DNA from 3 places in the Streptomyces sp. DT2A-34 genome. Region 3 is predicted to be linked to each of the others. Evidence: riboswitches for the same ligand, from Rfam matches in the RefSeq annotation. Region 3 holds a riboswitch; each other region holds the start of a gene.

Region 1 (4,229 bases), 6.6 Mb from region 3:
ATGGCAGGGCCCTTTCCAGTACGAGGGTGACGGCGGCCAGCGCTGCGAGGAGTGCGCAACTCGCGGCCGTGAAGCGGACGGAGACCCGGGCCTCGGGCACCAGGACGCGCAGGGTGCCGTCGTAGCCGCGCCCGGCAAGCCCGGCCTGGAGCCGGGTGGCCCGGTCGAAGGCCCGTACGAACGCGGTGGCCCCGAGCCCGGCCAGGGAACGCCACTCCGCGGCCCGGCCGGCATGCCCGAGCCGGGCCGCCTGGGCCTCCCGGATCCGGCGCATCGAGTCCAGCAGCAGGAAGCTCATGCGATACGTCACCAGGGCGACGTCGACGACGGGCGCGGGCACCCCGGCCTTCACCAGGCGGGGCAGCAGGTCGGACATCGGGGTGGTGAAGGCGAACAGCAGTACCCCGAGCGAGGCGGCCGAGGTCCGCAGCAGCAGCTCACCGGCGCGCAGCGGACCGTCGTCGGCGAGGGACACGAAGCCCTCCGGCCCGCTGACCTGGACGAGCAACGTGACCGCGCCGGTCACGCAGAAGCCCAACGGCACACGGTAGGCACGCCACAGTCGGCGGCCAGGCACGCCCGCCGGCCCCAGCAGCACCACGAGAGACGTCAGGAGCACCAGGGCCGCGCCCGGCCAGGGCGGCAGTGAGATCGCGAGCACGGTGAGACCGAGCCCGAGCACGGCCTTGTCCACGGGGTGACGGCGGCGCCAGCGACTGCTGTGCGCCGCCGCGTCGATCGGCAGCACGCGGGCTCAGTCCTGTTCTGCGGGGGACTTCCCCGAGGTGCCGCTGGGCACGCTCTCGGTCTCCGGCTCCCGTTCCAGCGCCCGCTGCTCACCCTGCCGCCGCCCCCGCCGCAGGCCGAAGTAGTAGGCGAGGACACCGGAGCCGAGGGCCGCCTGGAGGGAGAACAGGCCCGACTCGATCTCACCGGACGGCGGCTCGTACAGCGGCGAGAACCACGGCTTGTAGTCCGGCTCGATCTCGCTGATCGCGGACTCCGCCTCGCCGTCGGCGCCCGTGAACGGCTGCTCCTTGTGGTCGCCGAGGCCGAGGGCCAGCGGCAGCACGGCGAGGGCGGCCACGACGAGCAGCAGCAACAGGTTGATCTTCGTGTTCCTGCTCATCGGCCCACCGCCTCGGTCTCGGTCTCGGTCCCGGACTGCTTCTTGGTGAGGAGCACGCCCAGCCGGGTCAGTTCCCCCTTGCTGGACTGCACCAGCAGCCGCATCACGAGCACCGTGAGCAGGCCCTCGCTCACCGCGAGGGGGATCTGGGTGACGGCGAAGATGGAGCCGAACTTGCCGAGCGCGCCCAGGAATCCGCTGCTCGGGTCGGGGAAGGCGAGCGCGAGCTGGACGCTGGTGACGCAGTAGGTGGACAGGTCGGCGACGAACGCCCCGAAGAACACCGCCACCATCAGCGGTACGCCGTACCGCCGCAGCAGTTTGTAGAGGGCGTATCCGGCCCAGGGCCCGACGATCGCCATCGAGAAGACGTTGGCGCCGAGCGTGGTCAGGCCGCCGTGCGCGAGCAGCAGCGCCTGGAAGAGCAGAGTGATGGTGCCCAGGACCGCCATGATCGGCGGCCGGAACAGGATGGCGCCGAGGCCGGTGCCGGTGGGATGCGAGCAGCTGCCGGTCACCGAGGGCAGCTTCAGCGCGGACAGGACGAACGTGAAGGCTCCGGACGCGCCGAGGAGCAGTGTGCTCTCGGGGTGCTCCCTGACCTCACGGGTGAGTGACTTGACTCCGTGGACGACGAATGGCGCGGACGCGACGCCCCAGGCGACCGCGTGCGCCGGAGGTAGGAAACCCTCGGCTATGTGCATGGCTCAGCAGACCCTCTCCAGCACCTCGTGGATGGTTGACGCGCCTTGGCCGGTCTCCTGGCTGACGGGTACCACCGCCCGTGCTCCGCCTTCCCGGGTCCCGAAGGACCCAGTGGCTGCCCGTGAGGGCCGGAGCCGGACTTCCCGATTCACAGTGGCGAGGGCCGCACCGGCATCACACCGGATTTCCCGTTCACCAAGGCGTGGTGACAGTAGTGCCCGTACAGGGTGGCTGACAAGCGCGCCTCGGGGGCGCGAAAGTGGCGTTCGCCTGATGGGACATGAGGATTCTCCTCGCCCGGGGCGACCTGACACGCAGGGCGAATGTGGGGCTCATCGGCGCGCTGGGCGCGACGTGGGCGGTCGGCCGCGAGGGCGGCGACGCCTCGGGGTCCGGCGGTTCGTCGGGGAGCGGGGCAGCGGACGAGAGCGTTCTCGTGGGGTCCTCCGTCCAGGACGCGCAGGACGTGGTGTCGCCGCACACGGCGACGACGGCCTGGGACCAGAACGACGCGGTCCTCCTGACGAACCCGGACGGGACGCTGCGGCTCAGGACCGCCTGCACCTCGGCGGAGATCGAGCAGTTCTACGCCACCGACGTCGCCACCGCCCACAACGACATCCGGGCCACGTTCCTCTTCATCACCTGGCCCGACGGCGTCGTCGGTGAGATCTACTGGGGCGAGCCGCCGTGGGCGCCGGCCTTCGACGTCATGCAGCCCAAGACGCTCACCCACCTGCTGGTCGCGTACGAGAACGCCTGGCGATCCGGCGACGTGGACGTGCGGCTGGCCCTCATCGAGGACCAGACCTGCAGCGTCGTACGCGTGGCCCGCACATCCGGCACCCGTCGCAGCCGCTACGTCGCCCGGACCAAGGACGAACCGCGGGCCGCCTGGACGCCCGTCGGTGTCGGCGAGCTGAGCTACTCGCTGGAAACGGAGCTCTGACGCGGCGCCGAGCGCCGGACTCAGGCCATCCTGGGGCAAAGCCACGTCGACACGACGATGTCGGTCTACACTCACGCTGCCCTCGCCGACGAAACCGATGTCGATCATTGATGTCACCGAGCCGTGGCGGCCGGCTCTCTGACCCGGAGAGGACAGGGCCTGGTATGAAGATCCTCATCAGCGCCGACATGGAGGGCGCCACCGGCGTGACCTGGCCGGCCGACGTGCTGCCCGGGACGCCGCAGTGGGAGCGGTGCCGGGGGATGTTCACCTCGGACGTCAATGCCGCGGTGCTGGGCTTCTTCGACGGCGGTGCCTACGAGGTCGTCATCAACGAGGCGCACTGGACCATGCGCAACCTCCTGCTGGAGCGGCTCGACGAGCGGGCGGAGATGCTCACCGGCCGGCACAAGGCGCTGTCCATGGTCGAGGGCGTGCAGCACGGCGACGTCGACGGCATCGCCTTCGTCGGCTACCACGCGGGCGCCGGTATGGAGGGCGTCCTCGCACACACCTACCTCGCCAACTCCATCACCGGGGTGTGGCTGAACGACGTACGGGCGAGCGAGGGGCTGCTGAACGCGCACGTCGTCGCCGAGTACGGCGTGCCCGTCGTGCTCGTCACCGGCGACGACGTGGCCTGCGAGGACGCGCTCGGATACGCGCCCGGGGCGTTGAAGGTCGCCGTCAAGGACCACGTCTCACGGTACGCGGCCGTGTGCCGTACGCCGGCCAGGACCGCCGCGGACATCCGGGCCGCCGCCAAGGAGGCGGCCGCGCTGGCGGTCCGTCAGGAGCCGGTGAGCGGCGGCCCCTTCACCGTCGCCGTCGAGTTCGACGCCGAGCATCTCGCCATGGCCGCCACCGTCGTCCCCGGTGTCGAACGGATCGGGGAGCGGAAGGTGGCGTACACCAGCGAGCGGATGTACGAGTCGATCCGTACCTTCAAGGCAGTGACCACGATCGTCTCGGCCGCGGTGGAGGAGCAGTATGGCTGACGGGCAGGCACTGGACGAGGTCGTGACGTTCACCTCCGACCTCATCCGCATCGACACGACCAACCGGGGCGGCGGCGACTGCCAGGAGCGGCCCGCCGCCGAGTACGCCGCCGCGCGGCTGGCCGAGGCGGGCCTGGAGCCCACCCTGCTGGAGCGCACGAGCGGCCGTACGAACGTCGTCGCCCGCGTCGAGGGCACCGACCCCTCGGCGGACGCGCTGCTCGTCCACGGCCACCTGGACGTGGTGCCCGCGCAGGCCGCCGAGTGGAGCGTGCACCCCTTCTCCGGGGAGATCCGCGACGGGGTCGTCTGGGGCCGGGGCGCGGTCGACATGAAGAACATGGACGCGATGGTCCTCGCGGTCGTCCGGGGCTGGGCGCGGGAAGGCGTGCGGCCCCGGCGGGATGTCGTGATCGCGTTCACCGCCGACGAGGAGGCGAGCGCCGAG
Region 2 (4,229 bases), 750 kb from region 3:
CGGGACCGCGGGGTGCGGGGCTGACGAAGGCCGGGAGCAGGCCGAGGAGGACGGCCGCCGCGGGCCACAGGGGGAGGGTGGGGGCGACGAGGGGGACCACACCGGGGTGCAGGGCCGCCGGGTCGCGGGTGGCGGCGAGGGCCAGCAGGGCGGCGACCGTCGCGCCGGAACCGGCGACCAGCCAGGCGCGGGCATCCCAGCGGTCCGGGCGGTAACGGGTGCGCAGGGAACGGCGACCGCCGAGGCGCAGGCCGGCGAGCGCGGCGGCGAGGCCGGCGAGAAGGACCGGGAGGCCGTACGTGCCGCCCTCGGCGGTCAGCAGGCCGTACGTTCCGGCGCAGACGCCGAGCAGGCCGCCGAGCGTGAGCGCGGTGGTCGTACGGCGGACGCGGGGCGGGACGTCGGCGCTGCGGCCGTAACCGCGGGCGTCCATCGCGGCGGCAAGGGCGACCGAGCGCTCCAACGCGCCCTCCAGCACCGGGAGTCCGACGTGCAGGAGGCCGCGGATGCCCGTGCCGGGGCGGCCCCGCAGACGGCGGGCGGCGCGCAGGCGCTGGACGTCGGCGATGAGGTGAGGCGCGTAGGTGAGGGCGACGACCACCGCCACGCCCATCTCGTAGAGGGCGCCGGGGAGGGACTTGAGGAGGCGGGAGGGGTGGGCGAGGGAGTTCGCCGCGCCCACGCAGATGAGGAGGGCCGCCAGCCGCAGGCCGTCGTAGAGGGCGAACAGGAGGGTCTCGACGGTGACCTTGCCGCCCAGGCGGATGCCCTGCGCCCAGTGCGGGAGGGGGAGTTCGGGGAGGGCGACGATCACGTGCGTGCCGGGGACGGGGGAGCCGAGGGCCACGGCGAAGAAGAGGCGGATGACGAGGACGGCCAGGGCGAGCTTGACGAAGGCCGTGTAGGAGCGGGCCCAGGGGGCGTCGGGGCGGCAGGTCGCCACCACGTAGGCGGAGGTCGCTATGAGGAGGGCGAGGAGGAGGGGGTTGGTGGTGCGGGTGGCCGCGGTACCGAGGGAGAGGGACCAGAGCCACCAGGCGCCGGGGTGCAGCTGTGGTCCTGCCATCACGCTCGCCGCCGCCGTGCCTGCCATACCGCTGCCGCTCCCAGTACGGCCACTACGGCGATTCCGGCGACCAGGCCCAGCGACGGGCCCTCGTCCGACGTCTCTCGCTTCTCAGCGGTCGTCCTGTCAGGAGTCGTCGTCTCATCGGTCGTCTCCTCGGTGGCCGCCGGCTTCCCGCCCCCGGCCACCTGCTCCCCGCACCCCCTCTGCGGATACCCCGAGATCGCGCACAACAAGGCGTTCGTGTCGTACCGCAGGGGCTTGGCCACCGCGGCCAGGGCCTCCGCCGTGGTCGCGTCCGGGGCCACCCGCGCGCATGCGGTACGGCGGGCCGGCGGGGTCTCGCCCGACGGGGCGTCCGCCGTCGTACCGAAGTCGATGACCAGGGCCACCCGCTTCTCGCCGTCCCGCGCGGGCGTCCGCGCGCAGATCACCGCGAACTCGGCCGTGCCCCTGGGCTTCGCCGCGTCCTTCGAGTCCTCGCTCACCGCGAAGCGGAAGCCCTGGACATCGCCGTCGGAGGGGCGGGCGAGGGAGGGGCCCTGGGTGGCGTAGGTCCAGGTGTCGCCGTCGCGGTCCCAGAAGGACCAGTAGCGGTAGCCGGCCGCGTGGGCGGCCTGCGCCGCGCCGGTCAGGAGGACCAGCGCGGCCAGGAGGAGGGTCGTAGCGCGGCGGATCACGGTCACTTGCCCTTGTTGCGGCCGCTGATCAGGAAGCCGACGCCGATGCCCGCGACGGCGCCGACGCCGATGATCCACCAGACGCTGACGCCGTTGTCGTCGGCCTCGTCGGCCTTCTTCCGGTCGTCGTCCGCCGTGGGCGACTTGACGGCCGGGACGGATTCGGGGGCCGGTCCGGTGGCGTTGAGGCGCTTGACCAGGTCGTCGCCGGTGCCGTCGAAGTCGCGTACGTCGAAGCCGGCACCGTGGGCGGCGAGGATCAGCTGCGCGTACGCGGCCGGGCCGCCCTGCTGCGCCCACTGCTCGTAGTGAGCGCCCAGCCAGCGCATGGCGTCGGCCGCCTTGTCGCCGTGGCCGGCCGTGGACAGGGCGAGGACGGCGTCGGCGGTGTTGCCGTAGTCGGGCTGGTCCTCGGCGCCGGGCATGGCCGACATGAGGTGGTCACCCTTGGCCAGGGCCGTGACGAGGTACCCGGCGCCGTTGCGCGCGGCCTGCTCGGGGTTGGTGGCGTCCTTGCAGGTGAGGGCGTCGGAGCTGGGCTTCGGGGCGGCTCCGGTGAGGGTCTTGCCGAGCGTACCGATCACGGCGGCAGCGGTCGCGTCCGCGTTGGCCGTGAGCTTGCCCTTCTTGTCCGGCTGGTAGGCGAAGGCCCCGCCACCGGTCTCGTCGCACGGGAGGGCGAAGGACAGCAGGGCGTCGTACGGCGACTTGCCGCCCTTCACCACGTCCGCCGGCTTCTCACCCACGGCGGTGAGGGCGCCGACGACCACGGACGTGGAGTTGGCGTCGCTGGGGCCGCCGGGCGAGTAACCCCAGCCGCCGTCCTTGTTCTGCACGGACTTCAGCCAGGTGACCGCCTTGCCGGTGGCGGCGTCATGGCCGCCGAGGGCGGCGAGGGACTGGACGGCGGCGGCGGTGCTGTTGGTATCGACGAGGGTCTTGGCGTCGCAGTCCTTGGCGGTGTCGGCCCGGAAGGGGGCGAACGCGCCGTTGGCGCACTGCTGCCCGGTCAGCCAGTCCACGGCAGTGGCGGCGGGCTTGACGCCGACCGTGTCCTGGGCCAGCAGGGCGAGCGACTGCCGCCAGACGCCGTCGTACGTCGGGTCGGCGGTGCCGTACAGCCCGGCCGGGAGCGAGGCGGACGGCGACGGGGTGGCGGCCTGGGCGAGCGGAGTCGCTACGCCGATCACGGTGACGGCGGCCAGGGCCGCGGCGCTGCGGCGGACGTACATGATCGGCGGGTGCCCTTCCCTAAGGGGAACCGGGCAGCACAGGGGGGACCCCGGGCGGCTCGGCTCCGTATACCTCGACGGTGCCGTGCTCCGGCCGGCTGCCGGGGCACTTGAGCCGGTCACGAGTCCGTACGGGGCGATCCGGCTTGCCACGGATGGCTTACGGTTGCGGGTCAGCGCCGGATTTGCACCGGCTTCCCCCTGTACGGGTGTGATGACGACGTCGTCACTCTACCGGCCCGTAAGGAAGAGGCTGAGGGGAGGCTGTGAGCGGGAGCAGCTTCGGGCCCATGGGGATGAGGGGGATGAGGGGATGACCGGGAGGGCGGGACGGCGGCTGCTCGGTTCGGGGCGCGCGTGCGACGTGTACGAGATCGACGAGGCGTGGGTGCTGCGCCTCGACCGCGAGGGCTACAGCGACTCACTCGCCGAGGCCGCCCTGATGGAGCGGCTGCGCCCGCACGGCTACCCGGTGCCCCGCGTGCGGCTCGCCGACTCCTCGCGCTCAGAGCTGGTCATGGAGCGCCTGTACGGCCCGACGATGCTGGAGGCCTTCGTCGCGGGCCGCATCGACGCGAGCGAGGGCGGCGACATCCTGGCCCGCCTCCTGCGGCAACTGCACGCCGGCCCCGGACGCGTGGTCCACCTGGGACTGGGGCATGTCCGCGGTGATCCTCGCGCAGGCCGCCCTGGCCGACGAGCGGTTCGTCGCACCCGTCCGCGCGATGCTCGCCATCCTCCTCGCCGACCTCACCGAGGACGGCCTCACGGAGGCCTGGCGCCGGCGCGCCGCCAACCCGACGATGACGGGGCGGGAGGTCGAAGTGCTCAATGAGGCGGAGGAGTTGATCCGGTCCTTCATGGCCTGGGCGGGCGCGGCGTCGGTCCGCCGAAGGCCAGATGGAGGACCCGGGCGGACAGCAGCCAGGCGCCGTCCGGCGACCGGCGGAACGTGTCCTCGTAGTGGCCGACCTGGACCGGCGGGCCCGGCGGGATCAGGTCGCCCTCGTGGCCGTCGACGCGGTACGTCGTGAAGTACGAGGTCGCCGTCGCGGTGTCGGAGGACGTCACCGTGACGAGGATGTTGGACATCAGGCGCCGCGAGAGACGGTCGGCGGGACGGGAGCCGAAGTACACGCGCAACGCGTCCCGCCCCTCGACCAGCCGCTCGCCCGCCGGCCACTCCCAGGTGCCGTCCTCGGTGAACAGCTCGGCGACGGAGGCCGGTTCGCCGAGGTCGAGGCGGTGGAC
Region 3 (4,229 bases):
ATCGCAAACCGTCCCGCCACCGCTCCCGCCTCATAGCGGCATCCGTGGCAGCGCTCACCCTTGGGGGGACCGCACTCGTCGAGATTCCGGCCGCGGCGGCCGGCAAGCCCAAGGGTCATGACGTCTCGTCCCACCAGAAGAACGTCAACTGGCAGAGCTCGAAGGCGAAGGGCGCCAAGTTCGTCTACGTCAAGGCGACGGAGTCCCACACCTACCGCAACCCGTACTTCAACCAGCAGTACAACGGCTCCCGCAACGCGGGCCTGATACGCGGCGCGTACCACTTCGCGCTGCCGAACAAGTCGTCGGGCCAGGCGCAGGCGGCGCACTTCGTACGCAACGGCGGCGGCTGGAAGTCGGACGGCTGGACTCTGCCGCCCGCGCTCGACATCGAGTACAACCCGTACAGCAAGCACAAGTGCTACGGGCTGAGCAAGGCGAAGATGGTCAGCTGGATCCAGTCCTTCAGCAATGAGGTGAAGCGGCTGACCGGTCGCCGTCCGGTGATCTACACCACCACGCACTGGTGGAACACCTGTACCGGCGCCAGCCGCGCCTTCGCCTCGAATCACGCGCTGTGGATAGCCCGCTACGACTCCGCGACCGCGGGGACACTGCCGGCCGGATGGCAGTTCTGGACCGTCTGGCAGTACGACAACGGCAGCGGCAGCCTGCCGGGTGACCAGAATCTCTTCAACGGGTCCATGACCCAGATGAGGAAGTTCGCCCGGGGCTACTAGCCCTGCGGCGACTGGGCCGCGCGCTGACCGACGGAGGCCGACGGAGCGGGAACTCCCCCATCCGGCAGAGCAACCCCTCCCCCGGACACCGTGCGGCCTGCCTCAGTTCATCTTCCGTTCACTCAGGTTACCTACGTTCGTCCGGACAATGACCTCGAACGATTGCCTGGGTAAATGGAAAACTTCTCGCTGATCCTCGCGATTGTGGTGGTAACCGCACTCGCGTTCGATTTCACGAACGGTTTCCACGACACCGCCAACGCGATGGCCACCACCATCTCAACCGGTGCGCTCAAGCCCAAGGTCGCGGTGGCCATGTCCGCCGTGCTGAACCTTGTCGGCGCCTTCCTCTCCGTGGAGGTCGCCAACACGATCTCCAAAGGTCTCGTCGACGAGACCGGCATCCGTCCCGAGGTCATATTCGCCGCCTTGGTCGGCGCGATCCTCTGGAACCTGCTGACCTGGCTGGTCGGACTGCCCTCCAGCTCCTCGCACGCCCTCATGGGCGGCCTGATCGGCGCCACCATCGCCTCGGCCGGCGTCGGCGCGGTCCACGGCGACGTGCTCGTCACCAAGGTGCTGATCCCGGCGATCGCCGCCCCGCTGGTCGCGGGCGTCGCCGCGCTGCTGGCCACGCGCCTGACGTACTCCCTCGGCAAGAAGGCCGACGGCAACGCCTCCAAGAAGGGCTACCGCGCCGGCCAGATCGCCTCCGCCGGCCTGGTCTCGCTGGCCCACGGCACGAACGACGCGCAGAAGACGATGGGCATCATCACCCTCGCCCTGGTCGCCGGCGGCACCCTCGCCCCCGACTCCGACCCGCCCATGTGGGTCATCCTCTCCGCGGGCCTGGCCATCGCGCTCGGCACCTACCTCGGCGGCTGGCGCATCATCCGCACCATGGGCAAGGGCCTGACCGACCTCCAGCCGCAGCAGGGCTTCGCCGCCCAGACCAGCGCGGCGACGGTCATCCTGGCCTCGTCCCACCTGGGCTTCTCCCTCTCCACCACGCACTCCGTCTCCGGCGCGGTGATGGGCGCGGGCCTCGGCCGCAAGGGCGGCGTGGTCCGCTGGTCGACGGCCACCCGCATGTTCGTCGCCTGGGGCCTCACGCTCCCGGCCGCCGCACTGGTCGGCGCGCTCGCCGAGTACGTGACCGGCTTCGGCGCCTGGGGCACGGCCCTCGTGGCGATCTTCCTGGTCGGCTCCAGCGCCGCCATCTGGAAGCTCTCCCGCCGTGAGGTCGTCGACCACACGAACGTCAACGAGACCGACGAGCCGGCGGGCGTCGTCACCACGGCGATGGCCGCCGTGACCCCGCCCCCCACGGCCGGCGCGGCGACCGAGGACCTGGCGGCCACGATCCCGGCCCCGTCCTCCGAGCCGACGCCTTCGCAGGCCACGGTCTGACACCCAGCCGCTTACTCACCCCAGTTACCCAGGAAGAAGAATCATGAAGATCGACTGGGCGGCCCTCGGCTCCGTCTTCGGCGTCAGCCTCGTGGTCACGGTGGCCCTGGTGGGCCTGTTCACCCTCGGCATCGCGGGCCTGTCCCGCCAGGAGAAGGCCTCGGCCCAGGGCGGCTCGGCCGCCCTGGCGGTCACCGGCGCGTACGCGTGCTTCGCGGCGTGCGCGGCGGCTGTCGGGTACGGCATCTATCTGATCGTGGCCTGACGCACCTCGCCTCTGCATCCGCCCTGCCCGCCACCGTCCGACGACGGTGGCGGGCAGGGCGGTTTCCTGTCCCCTCGAACGGTGGGGAAGCCACCCCGGTGTGGGGTTCTGCACACTCCGCTGTCGCAGGTCAACGGCAAGTTGACGCCCCTTCCAACCCCGTGGTGGACTTCCGGAGCCATGTACGGCGGCAGAAGAGGAAGCCGGTGAAAGTCCGGCGCGGTCCCGCCACTGTCACCGGGGTAGAAAGCCCCGGGAGCCAGGAACTCTCGCCGCCGGTCTCGTCGAACCAGGGCGTGGACACCCTGAGTGAGGACATAACGCGATGCTCGCCTGCCGATCGACACGCAGTATCAGACCCGCGTCTGACCCCACGGTCGGCTGACCCCGATGCGTGCCGATCGCGTCTTCGCGTACGGCGCCGCCGCCGGACTTCTCGGTGACCTGCTGCTCGGCGACCCTCGCCGGGGGCATCCGGTCGCCGCGTTCGGGCGGGCCGCCGGCGCCGTGGAGCGGGTGTTGTGGCGGGACCACCGGGGCTGGGGCGCCCTGCACACCGCCGTGTGCGCCGGTGGCGCCGTAGCGCTCGCAGCCGTCGCCGCCCGCGCCGTACGTACCTCTCCCGCCGCCTCCCTCGCGCTGACCGGCGCCGCCACCTGGGCCGTCGTCGGGGGGACTTCGCTAGCCCGGGAGGCCCAGGTCATCGGGCGTGCCCTGGAGGCCGGCGATGTCGAGGCGGCTCGGGCGCGGCTGCCGCATCTGTGCGGGCGGGATCCGCAGGCGCTGGACGCGGACGGGATCGCCCGGGCCGTGGTCGAGTCCGTCGCCGAGAACACCTCCGACGCGGTCGTGGGGGCGCTGGTGTGGGGGGCCTTGGGAGGAGTGCCGGGGCTTGTCGGGTTTCGGGCCGTGAACACGCTCGACGCCATGGTCGGGCACAAGTCGCCCAAGTACCGGCGGTACGGGTGGGCTTCGGCCCGGCTCGACGACGTCGCCGGGTGGCCCGGGGCGCGGCTGACCGCCGTGCTCGCGGCTGTGGCGGGGGGCGATCCGCGGGGAGCCGTGCAGGCCTGGCGCGCCGATGCCGCCAAGCATCCGAGTCCCAACGCCGGGCCGGTCGAGGCGTCGTTCGCCGGCGCCCTCGGGGTGCGGCTGGGCGGGACCCTGTCGTACCGGGGACGGGTCGAGCACCGGCCCGTGCTCAACGGTGCCGCCGGGCGCGCCGTCGTCACGCGCGACATCGAGCGTGCCGTACGGCTCTCCCGGCGCGTCGGTTGGCTCGCGCTCGGCGTCAGTGTCGCCGCGCGCCACATCGTGAAGGGGCGTATGTCATGACGGGCGGTGGGCTTCTCGTCGCCGGCACCACCTCCGACGCCGGCAAGAGCGTCGTCACCGCCGGGATCTGCCGGTGGCTGGTGCGGCAGGGGGTCAAGGTCGCGCCGTTCAAGGCGCAGAACATGTCCCTCAACTCGTTCGTGACGCGGGAAGGGGCCGAGATCGGGCGGGCGCAGGCCATGCAGGCGCAGGCCTGTCGCGTCGAGCCGACCGCGCTCATGAATCCCGTGCTGCTCAAGCCCGGTGGCGAGCAGAGCAGTCAGGTCGTGCTCATGGGCAAGCCGGTCGGTGAGCTGAGCGCGCGCGGCTATCACGGCGGGCGGCAGCAGCAACTCCTCGGGACCGTGCTCGACTGTCTCGCCGAGTTGCGGGGCACGTATGACGCGGTGATCTGTGAGGGGGCCGGTTCTCCCGCCGAGATCAATCTGCGGCGGACGGACATCGTGAACATGGGGATCGCGCGCAACGCACGGCTGCCC

Evidence for each region. Region 3 has a riboswitch for cobalamin ahead of QQM39_RS35495 (cobalamin biosynthesis protein). Riboswitches for the same ligand answer to the same signal wherever they lie in the genome.
Region 1: linked by a shared signal. The riboswitch ahead of QQM39_RS05895 (energy-coupling factor ABC transporter permease) and the one ahead of QQM39_RS35495 (cobalamin biosynthesis protein) in region 3 are both predicted to bind cobalamin.
Region 2: linked by a shared signal. The riboswitch ahead of QQM39_RS32365 (prenyltransferase/squalene oxidase repeat-containing protein) and the one ahead of QQM39_RS35495 (cobalamin biosynthesis protein) in region 3 are both predicted to bind cobalamin.

Annotation. Positions count from the first base shown of each region.
Region 1 is NZ_JASTWJ010000001.1:1,357,984-1,362,212, reverse strand. Features, by position in the region: gene QQM39_RS05910 (energy-coupling factor ABC transporter ATP-binding protein) at 1-2, opposite strand, end outside; gene cbiQ (cobalt ECF transporter T component CbiQ) at 1-748, opposite strand, end outside; gene QQM39_RS05900 (energy-coupling factor ABC transporter substrate-binding protein) at 755-1,129, opposite strand; gene QQM39_RS05895 (energy-coupling factor ABC transporter permease) at 1,126-1,833, opposite strand; cobalamin riboswitch at 1,863-2,049, opposite strand; gene QQM39_RS05890 (hypothetical protein) at 2,115-2,783, shown strand; gene QQM39_RS05885 (M55 family metallopeptidase) at 2,948-3,781, shown strand; gene QQM39_RS05880 (M20/M25/M40 family metallo-hydrolase) at 3,774-4,229, shown strand, end outside.
Region 2 is NZ_JASTWJ010000001.1:7,203,041-7,207,269, forward strand. Features, by position in the region: gene QQM39_RS32355 (energy-coupling factor transporter transmembrane component T) at 1-1,093, opposite strand, end outside; gene QQM39_RS32360 (SCO2322 family protein) at 1,066-1,746, opposite strand; gene QQM39_RS32365 (prenyltransferase/squalene oxidase repeat-containing protein) at 1,749-2,978, opposite strand; cobalamin riboswitch at 3,094-3,237, opposite strand; gene QQM39_RS32370 (hypothetical protein) at 3,292-3,813, shown strand; gene QQM39_RS32375 (nuclear transport factor 2 family protein) at 3,837-4,229, opposite strand, start outside.
Region 3 is NZ_JASTWJ010000001.1:7,957,509-7,961,737, reverse strand. Features, by position in the region: gene QQM39_RS35510 (lysozyme) at 1-740, shown strand, start outside; gene QQM39_RS35505 (inorganic phosphate transporter) at 915-2,150, shown strand; gene QQM39_RS35500 (hypothetical protein) at 2,194-2,415, shown strand; cobalamin riboswitch at 2,564-2,707, shown strand; gene QQM39_RS35495 (cobalamin biosynthesis protein) at 2,806-3,750, shown strand; partial or broken gene QQM39_RS35490 (cobyric acid synthase) at 3,747-4,229, shown strand, end outside.